DNA from 2 places in the Paenibacillus sp. JT22N15 genome. Region 1 is predicted to be linked to the other one. Evidence: riboswitches for the same ligand, from Rfam matches in the RefSeq annotation. Region 1 holds a riboswitch; the other holds the start of a gene.

What was found. A riboswitch is a leader RNA that binds a small molecule or an ion and turns the genes downstream of it on or off. The one in region 1 is predicted to bind cyclic di-AMP.
Region 2: it holds a riboswitch for cyclic di-AMP, as region 1 does, so the genes downstream of both, AC50X8_RS28425 (resuscitation-promoting factor) here and AC50X8_RS03020 (hypothetical protein) in region 1, are expected to answer to the same signal.

Annotation. Positions count from the first base shown of each region.
Region 1 is NZ_JBXENV010000001.1:678,047-683,905, forward strand. Features, by position in the region: gene AC50X8_RS03000 (hypothetical protein) at 1-449, opposite strand, end outside; gene AC50X8_RS03005 (GTP cyclohydrolase II) at 614-1,375, opposite strand; gene AC50X8_RS03010 (winged helix-turn-helix transcriptional regulator) at 1,613-1,939, shown strand; gene AC50X8_RS03015 (arsenic transporter) at 2,369-3,733, shown strand; cyclic di-AMP (ydaO/yuaA leader) riboswitch at 3,948-4,113, shown strand; gene AC50X8_RS03020 (hypothetical protein) at 4,118-4,537, shown strand; gene AC50X8_RS03025 (beta-mannosidase) at 4,729-5,859, opposite strand, start outside.
Region 2 is NZ_JBXENV010000019.1:10,178-16,036, forward strand. Features, by position in the region: gene AC50X8_RS28415 (HD domain-containing protein) at 1-557, shown strand, start outside; gene AC50X8_RS28420 (TatD family hydrolase) at 674-1,447, shown strand; cyclic di-AMP (ydaO/yuaA leader) riboswitch at 1,632-1,839, shown strand; gene AC50X8_RS28425 (resuscitation-promoting factor) at 2,085-3,230, shown strand; gene rnmV (ribonuclease M5) at 3,563-4,111, shown strand; gene rsmA (16S rRNA (adenine(1518)-N(6)/adenine(1519)-N(6))-dimethyltransferase RsmA) at 4,121-5,035, shown strand; gene yabG (sporulation peptidase YabG) at 5,139-5,859, shown strand, end outside.

The DNA of each region.
Region 1 (5,859 bases):
TTCACAGCGGCATCCTGAATTTCGGCGGCGTTGGAAGCCGTAATCGGCCATTGCTGCTGGAGCAGCACCTCCTGCACATTATTTTCAAAAAAAGCGTCCTGCGTTCGTTCTAGATCATTGTTATAATACGCATTCAGCTCGCGTATCATCGTATCCGCCCGCTCCTGTCCCGCTTTCGACATATTTTCGTTCAGGAATGATACAATTTCGAACGGCTCCTTCGCATTTTGCACCGTCTGGCGGTATTGCTCCAGCAAATTGTCTTTCTCTTGGGGGACACCTTGAACGACTGGCGAAACTTGAGCCCCAGCATGGGAATCCCGTCGTTCCTCTGTATTTTTATTGTTGCCGCTGCAGCCTGCAATGAATAATGCAAAAATAAGAACTAAAACATTCCATCTATAGTTACGACTACGCACGTCGTTATTCACCTCAATCGTCATGTTCACCTGGCCCTCTCACCCTAATAGTATATGCCACATTATCGTCAATATCCAATAGACGCATGAACAGAGCGGAAGTTACGGCAAAAAAGCGCGGAAGCAGGCCTCCGCGCAAACTTTTTTTAAAACACATCCGTATCCTTAACTTATCTTCAAAATATCTCCTGAACTTACAGCGCTTTGACCTGGTTATCCTCATGCAGGGCTTCGGCCGAATAATGCCCTGACTTCACAACCTTTGTTGTCAAATACTTCTCATTGTAGACCGAGGTTTGGCCCCAAAGCGGAACACGGCGGGCAATGTGCATGCCAGCATCACGAAGCGCCTCCACTTTGCGCGGGTTGTTCGTAATAATCGATACGGGCTGCGAGCGAAGCAGCTTCAAGACAGCAATGGATTCGCTGTAATCGCGAGCGTCCTCGGCAAAGCCCAGCTCCAAGTTCGCATCAACCGTATCCAGTCCTTCCTCTTGAAGCAGGTAAGCCATTGCCTTGCTGAACAAGCCAATGCCACGGCCTTCATGATTGGCCAAATAAAATAAGGCACCCGTTCCATGCTCGGTAATCATTCGCATCGACTGCTTAAGCTGAAAGCCGCAATCACAGCGTTGGCTGCCAAAAATATCGCCCGTATGGCAAATGCTGTGCATGCGAATCAGCGCATCTTCGCCTTCGGCAAAATCGCCATAGACGAGCACGCTGGATTGCTGAAGCTCCGCATAATGCCCATTTGCCAGCTCGCTGTATAGATCTGCTTCGTCCTGCGCGCTATTTTTCTCACGCTTCAGCCAGCTGTACCACTGGAAAATCTTCGTCTCGCCATCAAGCTCAACCGGGAGCTGAATCGGTCCGACAACGTGGATATCGTATGAATCGCCTTCAATTGTTTTTATTTTGTCATTTATAATAGAACGAATGGATGGTTTAATCATTAGTGTGCACCTTCTTCATCTGTATTTGATATAATAGGTTGAAAGGCTAAGCTTCATCTGCTATACATGCACCTTGCCTTATTAACAATCATAGGGGAACAAATTTTCGCTTACCATTAGTAACTAATTATATATTTGAAATTCCATTACGTCAAGTTATGAGCGTTCAAAAAGTTTGCTTGTATATAAATACTATTAAAGCTATACTTAATAGCAAGTTATAATGAGGTGATCTACATGGAGAAATCCGGGCTTTGTCCGCGCCTGCACAAAGGGATGGACATTATAAGCAAACGATGGACCGGCTTGATCATTTATCAGTTGCTGTCCGGGCCGCAGCGCTTCAGCTGCATTCAAGGCGCCCTTCCCATTAGCGGCAGACTGCTGTCTGAGCGGCTTAAGGATCTTGAAGTTGAGGGCATTGTAAGCCGCGCCGTCTTTCCAGACATTCCAGTTCGCATTGAATATTCGCTCACTGAAAAGGGACACGCACTGGAGCCGGTCATTCGCGAATTGCAGCAATGGTCATCCAATTGGGTAGCGCCTATGTCCATATCCAAGTAAAAGGTTAACGAAGCAGCCTCGGCCCTCCATCGGGCCGGGGTTGTTTTGTGTTTTCGGAGTGGGGGACGCTTCGCGGAATTATAGCAATCTACTATTAACGTCTAGTACCCTCTATCAGTAGGCCACATATAAATATATTATTCGTATCTCCCCATGATAATTGTCCTCATATGCGTTATCACTAGAAAGGAGGAAACCCGATTGCTTACTGTCTTCATTATTTGCTCATCAGGCCTGTCCCTCTATTTCATTCTTAAGCCTCCTCCACCGATTAAACAGCCTACTATTCTAACCCTATCCTCTACGGCAACAGATAATCGCTATGACAGCATTAGCATAGAAACCGCTCAGCATACTGCCGCTGCCGCAAATGAATAACCCTTTGCTGCTTCACTATGAATTTAATCAAGAATTCGAGGTGATTAACATTTGATCTCGCTACCTTCCATTATCGTGTCCCTGTTTGCTTTCCTTTTCACTATTTTGCTCATTTTGTGGCGACCCAGAGGGCTGAATGAAGCCATTCCTGCTACGTTTGGCGCCATTCTCGTCCTATTGAGCGGAGTCGTCTCGTTGTCGGACCTAGCGCATATTAGCGCCACTGTAAGCGGAGCTGCCATCACTATTATGGCAACGATCGTCATGGCTATCGTGCTAGAAAGCTTCGGCTTTTTCATCTGGGCAGCCGAAGGGCTTGCTATTCGAGCACGAGGCTCAGGACTCAGGTTGTTCTGGTATGTAAACCTGATGTGTTTTCTGATGACGCTATTTTTCAACAATGACGGCAGCATTCTTATCACAACCCCGATTTTGCTCATTATGCTGCATCACATGGGACTGAAAAACCACCAAAAAATTCCATACCTACTCTCAGGAGCATTAATCGCTACCGCCTCCAGCGCTCCCATCGGAGTCAGCAATATTGTAAATCTGATTGCGCTGAAAATCGTCGGCATGGATTTGTACATGCATACCGTCATGATGTTTATCCCCGCTACACTAGGTCTGCTGCTGCTCACCTTGCTGCTGTTCCTCTACTTTTACCATCAGCTTCCCCGGGAAGTACCCCATACGATTTCAATCGTCCCTATTCACTCTGGCTACCATCCTTTACTCACTCCTGCCGGAAGCAAGCCTGCACAGCCCAAATACAGCAGCCGCTTTATGAAATCGATTCTGCTTTTCGTCTTCTCCGTTCGGCTCAGCTTATTTGCTGCATCCTATTTGCACATCCCCGTTGAGTGGGTCGCTGTTTTCGGCTCCTTGCTGCTCCTTTGTTGGCGCTGGATTTACCTGAAAATGCCACCGAACGACATTTTGCGTAAAATCCCCTGGCATATACTCATATTCGCCTTCGCCATGTATATCATTATTTATGGCCTGCACAACATTGGCCTGACGCAAGGACTCGTTCAGGTGTTCGAGCCGCTCGTTACTGGCAGCCTGATGAATGCAAGCATTTTAATCGGAGGGCTCGTCTCCGCCATGTCTACACTCGTCAACAATCATCCCGCACTCATGATCGGCACGATCACGCTTACTGAAATGAACCTCGACCCGCTTACCCTCAAAATCGCCTACCTCGCCAGCGTCATTGGGAGCGATATTGGCTCACTCATTTTACCGATAGGCACGCTAGCCTCACTCATTTGGATGAATCTTGTGCAGAAATCCAAAGTAAAAATCAGTTGGATGGATTATGTCAAAGTAACGCTTGTCATCATTCCGCCTGTGCTGCTGTTTACCCTCACTCTTCTTGCTCTATGGGTTGGCTGGATTTTCCCAATGCACTAGCTCACAACAACGTATACATGAGCGGTCAGTCTACAAATAGGTGTTTTCTGATAAATCCGCAGCTATTTCTATGGCAAACGGGCGCTGCCACCAAATGACGGCAGCGCCCGTTTGCCTATAAGGCAGCAGTACTATTTATTTTATTTACTACTAAAAGGTTTACAATTGAGGAATAACGGTTTAATATATATCCCTAGCCGAATTCTAGCACTCTAATATTAAATCGCTTAATTTTTCAATTGAAAAAGCGGGGGAACCAACAACGTGGTTGAAGCGAAAGCTTGAATCGCAAGGGGTGAATCCGGTGCATCTCGCACTGGTAGGGCAGCTCACTGGCCCGAATCCGACAGCTAACTCCGTAAGCGAACGTGAGGAGAGATGAATATGATTGTCCTTCATGCGCCGGACGCTCCGCCTAAGGCGAAGCACGCAATGAAGCTTACGGTCAAACGCATTGAGCTGTTTGTCATTCCAGCACTCAATGTAGACGACGCCGGAAACCGTGCCTGCTTGCGGGTAACGACGGACAAAGGCATTGGCTTTGGCGAGACTTTTGTCGACGAGATGGAGCGCCCTAATGATTGGGGCCTGTGGTGCAGCGCGCTGAGCAGCTTTATCGGCACCTTGTCTATTACAGGACGGTCGCTTCGGAGCGAGCAAGCCGATCATCACAGTGTGTACAACCTATTCGATCATGCGATTCATCATCTCAAAAGCTGGACCGCAGAAATTGAACCGGACGACGGCGCTTCTGAGGAACCTATTTTACTTAGCCGCTCCTTATTCTACCTTTCTATTTTTTAGCTTATTTTAGATCACCATAACGCAAAGGAACCTTCCCCGCCATGTTTCAGCTGGCAGGAAAGGTTCCTTTTTTTCTATCGGCCGCTTGTCCTTTCAAGGTGAAACGGCTTTCGCCGTCCTCTGGCGGCGCGGCGCGTTTCAGTCCGAGAAATATAGAGAAAGGATGGGAAAATCATATACTTTCCTATATTTTAAATAAAATCGGTCATCGAATGGACATTCAGCTCGCCCGGCGACGCAGCGCTGAAAGCCTGATCTCCTTGCGGATTTCGCGCGTAAAACGTAATCGTACGCGGTTCGTTCGGCAGCAGATCGAAATAGTTGTCGCTGAAAATACCTTCGATCGACGCAGAAAGTCGAACCTGCTTGGCCAGCGTATCCGTCTCCAGCACATAAGCGGTGCCGCCGCTGCCTTGAACCTCGCTGATCTTTATGGCCGGAGCCGCAAGCTCAAGCTCATTCATCGGCCTGAAATAATGCTCCTTTTCCTCCACGAGCAGTCCACCCTGCTTTAGCTTCGCCACAAGAACGACTTCACCTGGCTGAATGCCTTCGGAAAGCAGCGCTTCCAGCTCTAAGGAGCAGGCGATATGGCCGTTGTTTGGCTGAAGCGATACCGGAACGGCAAACTGCTTCAGCACCTCGCCCGTGAATGAACGCAGCTCAAGCGCAAGCTCGCCGATGAAAGGTTCATTTTGATCTGACAATACATAACAATCGACGCGGCCGCTGCTCGCGCAGTCAAACGACAGCATGATGTCGCGGAAGCTGCGTGCCGCATAATATTGCAGCGCCTTCCAGCGCCCGTAATAGTCCATTCCCGCCCATGAGGCGACAGGCCAGCAATCGTTCATTTGCCAATACAGGGACCCCATGCAAAATGGCTTTTTCCGCCGATGGGCTTCAATCGCTGTCTTCATCGCTTCCGCCTGCAAAACCTGGCTCAAATAAAGAAATGCCGGGAAATCCTTCGGCTGGCGCAAATACATATCCATATATTCCTTGATCAACTGGTTGCCGCGCGCGTTTTTCTGATGCGCCAGCATTACCTCCGATTCAATGGCCATGTCCGCTTCTTCCGCATACTGCTGCACCGTTTGCAGCTCAGGAAACGATTGGAAGCCGTATTCGCTCATGAATCGGCCGACGTGGACGTTGTATTTTTCAAAAGGCTCTACGTTATGCCAGACGCCCCAATAGTGAATATCGCCGCTCTTCGACAAGTTGAAAGCATGCTGCTCACCGTCTCCCGTCAGCCCCCGCATCGGTGAAGAAGGCCAATACGCAATACCATTGCCAAGCCCCGCGACCGCCTGCGGCAA
Region 2 (5,859 bases), on a different contig from region 1:
TTCGCAGAGCGAAGGAGCTTTATGAGGGTGGGTACACATTTGGTTGGATGCCGGAGCCGCTGAAACGGCTGCTTGACGGGACAATTGGGGTTAAACAATATTTGAAGCTGGATGAGGCGTATTTGCAGACAGCCTTTATAGAATGGAGCGACGAAGGCGATGAACTGCTGGCGGAGCTATGTGATCGTTTTTTGACGCGTCGCCTCTATAAATACATCATGTTGGATAAACCGGATATTGGCCTCTTTAATGAAGTAAGACAACAATTTGCAGCGATCGGGTTGAACCCGGATTACCATATGGAAATTGATTTTCCATTTGATCAACCGTATGATGTGTATCAGCCTGATACGAAAAAAGGCGGAAAAGAAGAAAAGACGCCGATTTTGTTAATGGATAGCTACGAGGCTGTCAGTGAAATTTCCACGAAATCTGACATCATTCGTTCCATTACTGGACTTCATCAGGGCCAGTCCCATTTGTATTATCCGGAAGAGAAGCTGCGCGCTGCCGCTGATCAATTAAGCGATAAAGTACGAATGTTATTTAAAATATAGGAAAGTATATGATTTTGCCATACTTTCTCTATATTTCTCGGACTGAAACGCGCCGCCAAAGGACGGCTTTCGACCGTTTCACCATAGACTATAATATAGAAGGAGCTTGCTCAATTATGATTTCTTTATTCGACACACACACCCATTTGGACTCCCCGCATTTTGACGAAGACCGCGAAGCTGTTATCGAAAGAGCGCGTGCGGCAGGGGTGGATTTAATGGTTAATATTGGATTCAATCGGGAAACGATTCCAACAACACTTGCGCTGGCAGAAAAATATGATTTTATATATGCAGCAGTTGGCTGGCACCCCGTTGACAGCATCGATATGCTGCCGGAGGATCTGGGATGGATTGAAGAGCTTTGCTCTCATCCTAAAGTGGTAGCCATTGGCGAAATCGGACTGGATTACCATTGGGATACGTCCCCAAAAGACGTCCAGCATCGCGTATTTCGCGAGCAAATTCGCTTAGCCAAGAAGTTGAAAAAACCAATTATTATTCATAATCGCGATGCCCATGAGGATATTGTCAAGCTGCTGAAGGAGGAAAATGCTTCTGAGGTTGGCGGCATTATGCATTGCTTTTCCGGCAGTCCAGAAACGGCTCAAAAATGCCTCGATATGAACTTCTATATATCGTTCGGGGGACCGCTTACATTCAAAAATGCAAGGGTGCCAAAAGAGGTGCTTGCGATGGTTCCGAGTGACCGAATTTTGATCGAAACGGATGCCCCATATTTGACCCCTCATCCATTCCGAGGGAAACGAAATGAGACGTCTTATGTGTCGCTCGTTGCGGAAGCCGCAGCAGAAATATTAGGAAAATCGGTGGCCGAAATCGCCAATTTAACGACCGAAAACGGTAAAAAATGTTTCGGAATTGTGTAAAAACGGCTATAAAAACGAGAATAAGTGACCTTTACGGCGATAAAACTAATTTTTCATGCTGAAATAGACTCTCTTTTCCGTAAATATCCTAAAATTTCGCTTAAATCGGTTTTTATCTGATCTTTACAATTAGGCTCCGATGAAGGTATGATTCATTTCAGAGCTTTAAATTTTTGTATTGGATTTCCAGTTTGCGCTTAATCTTCGAACTTTGGAGAGCGGGGGAACCATGCACGATGCTGTGAGGAATTTGCGGATCACATTGCACGCGCACCTGAATTTCTTCTAGGGGTGAATTTGGCGGGGATTGCCATGAGCATTCTTCCGACGATAGGGCAGCTCTCTTGCCCGAACCCGACAGCTAACCTCGTAAGCGTTTATAGAGAGTGATCAACCTCGTGCATCCACCATTCCTGAATAGTCTATTTTGACGTTCCCGGGAAGCCACGAAACAGATCCTCTGTCGACGGGCTTTCTTTTTATTTTTGAATATTGGGTAAACCGTCGTCATAGGGTAAATCTAGGAGGTTGCAGAGGAAATATACTGGAGCGTGCTAGAAGCACGCCAATATACTATAGTCGCGTCAATGGTATCATGCGTAATTCGACGGCGGGGCTATGAAGGAGGACCGATGAAGTGGGCATTATTCAAGCAAGTGAGACCCATGGGAAACGATCATCCAGCATGTCTTTCGCATTGCGATGGAAGCGTGAAAACTTGCGTTTGATTCTTTTGAGTACTACGATCTCAATCGCTATGACTTTCATGTTTTTGGTGTTGTTGTACGGATCGGCTGACAAAAGCGTATCCGTAGTAGTGAATGGACAAGAAACCGTTGTTTCAACGAAACAATGGGTCCTGCAACGCCTACTGGATGAACAAGCTATTACAATTGGCCCGCATGACGAGGTATCTGTACCTCTGAATACGGCAGTAAAGGATGGGGACCGCTTTGAAATTAAGCATGCGGTACCGCTACTTGTAAAAGCTGATGGCAAAACATCAACGGTGTACACGACAGAGAAAACCGTGCAGGCAGCGATAAAGAAATTAAATATTCCTGTTGAAGATGATGATAAAGTATTACCTTCGCTTGGCTCGGGCGTCAGCGCGGATATGACCGTAACAGTCATTCGCGTCGATACGAAGCTAGGCAAGTCGTCCAGCACAACACCGTTCACCATTGTGAAGAAGGAAGATCCGAACCTGGAAGTAGGCAAGGAGAAGGTTGTGCAGACGGGCAAAGAAGGCGTCGTAACGATCAAAATTGAGAAGCAGTTTGAAGATGGCGTACTTGTCTCCAAGAAAGTGGTAGACAAGGTAGTCGAAACGGTTGCGGTCAATCAGGTCGTTGCAGTCGGTACGAAAAAGCCGGAGCCTAAAGTTACTGTGCTGTCGACAGCGACAACCAGCAACAATGTAACGGTAGACGGCACAACGCTCACATCCAAAAAAGTGCTCAGCAACGTCACATTGACGGCCTATTCAGCTGGCTTAGCATCAACGGGCAAGAGCGAAGGGCACCCGGACTACGGAATTACGGCCTCTGGCGCTAAAGTATCGGAAGGACGGACAATTGCCGTTGACCCGGATATCATTCCACTCGGTTGGTGGGTGTATATCGAGGGCATTGGTTTCCGCCGTGCTGAAGATACCGGAAGTGCGATCAAGGGCAATAAGATCGATGTTTATTTTGACAGTGAGAAGCAAGCTAATAAATTTGGTAAGAAAAAAGGATTTACCGTTTATGTGATTGGTCCTAACAAGCCATCGCTTAGCTAATTAGTGGCAGTTCTTTATGGATTGTGCTCTAGTTTATCGCAATCATAAGCTAAATATGACAGGATGCGGAAGAGGCCTTGCCTCTTCTTTTTGTTTGCGTCAGATTCGCTTGAATGGCCAATTGGGGTTATAATAAAACAGACGTGAATGAGCGGGTTGTTGTTGCAGCAATCGCCCATTTTTTCTGAAATATAAGATTGATAAGTTTCACGTTTATAATCAGCTTATATTTCACCGCGAAACGGCAGCTTTGCCGCCAAAGGACGGCGACAGCCGTTTACGCTTGAACGAATATCCAAGATAAGTTTCCCTTTGTGAAAGGATTGTTCGATGTGATCAAGGAAATGATTGTAGTAGAAGGCAAAGAGGATACGGTAGCGATTAAGCGGGCCGTTGAAGCCGATACGATTGAGACGAATGGATCGGCCATTGGCGAGGATGTGCTGCGGCGCATCGCGCTGGCACAGGAGCGCCGTGGCGTTATTATATTTACAGATCCGGATCATGCGGGAGAGCGTATTCGTAAAATTGTCGCTCAGCGCGTGCCGGGCTGCAAGCATGCTTTTTTACCGCAGGAGCTGGCCTCCTATAAAGGGGATATCGGCATTGAGAATGCGGCGCCTGATGCGATTAGGCAGGCGCTCTCGGAGCTGCGTACAGAAACGGCTGAGAGCGTCGGGGCCATTACATGGGACGATCTGATGGCAGCTGGCTTAATTGTGCATGAAGAAGCGGCAAAGCGGCGGCTGGTTATGGGCAAGCTGCTGGGGATCGGCTATGCGAACGGGAAGCAGTTCTACAAGCGCTGCACGAGCTTCTGCATTACGCGCGAAGAGTTTGAGAAGGCGCTGCAAGCCATGGAACAACAGGAACAGGGGTGACGAAGGCGTATGACGGAGCAACAAAGCTTAAATAAAGGCGCAGTTAAGGCCGCAGAGGTAGCTACGCCTAAACGAACAAAGGAAATTATTGCGAAGTACGGGTTCTCCTTTAAGAAGAGCTTGGGACAAAACTTTCTCATCGACCAAAATATTTTAAACAATATTGTCAGCGCAGCTGAGCTTGACGAGACAAAAGGCGCGCTTGAGATCGGCCCTGGTATCGGAGCATTGACGCAGCGCCTTGCTGCAGTTGCGGGAACGGTAACGGCTGTTGAAATCGACAATCGGCTCATTCCGATTTTGCATGATATTTTCGAAGGCGAAGCGAATGTGGGCATTGTGCACGGCGATGTGCTTAAGCTCGACCTGAAGCAGCTGTTCGAAGAGCGCTTCAGCGGCGTAACGGGCGTTAGCGTCGTGGCGAACCTTCCTTACTATGTGACGACGCCGATTTTGATGAAGCTGCTGGAAGAGCGCCTGCCGCTGGAAAACATCGTCGTCATGATCCAGAAGGAAGTCGCGCAGCGGATGGCAGCAAAGCCAGGCGGCAAGGAATATGGCAGCCTGAGCGTGGCTGTGCAATATTATTGCGAGCCAAAGCTCGTCTGCACCGTTCCGCATACGGTGTTTATTCCACAGCCGAATGTGGATTCAGCTGTCATTAAGCTTGCGCTGCGGGACAAGCCGGCTGTTGATGTGCCCGATGAGGCGCATTTCTTCCGCGTCGTGCAGGCCAGCTTCGCACAGCGCCGCAAGACGCTCTACAACAATTTGACGGCGCTTGTGGGCAAGGAACAGCGGGAGGCCCTTACAACGCTGCTGCAGGGGCTTGCGATCGATCCTGCGCGGCGGGGTGAAACATTGTCGCTGGAGGAATTCGCCAAGATCAGCCGTGCATTTTTGGAAGTGGGCTGGAAAGGCTAAATAAAGATGGGCGCCGCCGGGCAATGGCCTCGGGGCGCCCGTTTGTTTTTTGCGCACACTACACGCCTTATGCCCATAGGATAGACGAAGAGGTGATTTACCTATGGAGCAAGGGGAGCTGGTCGTCCGCAAATCGTATGGCGGTGACGTGCTATTCCGCGTAGAAGCTGTTCGAACACATCATGCCCTGTTGAAAGGCACGGATTACCGATTGCTTGCGGATGCACCGATTCCTGATTTATCGGTTGTTCGCGATCCAAAAAAAGAAAAAGCTACGCAGCTGGTTCGAGTGAAAGTAAACGACTCGCTCAGCCGCATTCGTCAGCAGCATGAGCAAATGGCCGTTCAGGTGAAGGCGGATATTCGGCATGCGATGCCACAAAGCCAGCCTTTCTTCGAGGTGCCCGGCAAAGTGCTGCATTTGGACGGTGACGGCAATTATTTGCGTAAAAGCATGCAGCTGTACCAGACGATGAACGTACCGGCACACGGCGTGCACGCGCATGAATCACAGATGGCTGATTTGCTTTACCGTCTGCTGCCTCAAGTGAAGCCGGACATTGTGGTCATTACGGGACATGACGGTGTGCTAAAAACAAGGCTGGAAGCCGATCTGCACAGCCTAAGCAGCTATAAAAACTCGCAGAGCTTCTATAATGCGGTCCGCGTAGCACGGGAGTATGAGAAGAACCGCGACGGCCTTGTCGTCATTGCGGGAGCGTGCCAGTCGCATTTTGAGGCGCTGCTGCAAGCCGGTTCGAACTTCGCAAGCTCGCCCGGGAGAATTTTGATTCATGCGTTAGACCCGGTATACATTGCGATCA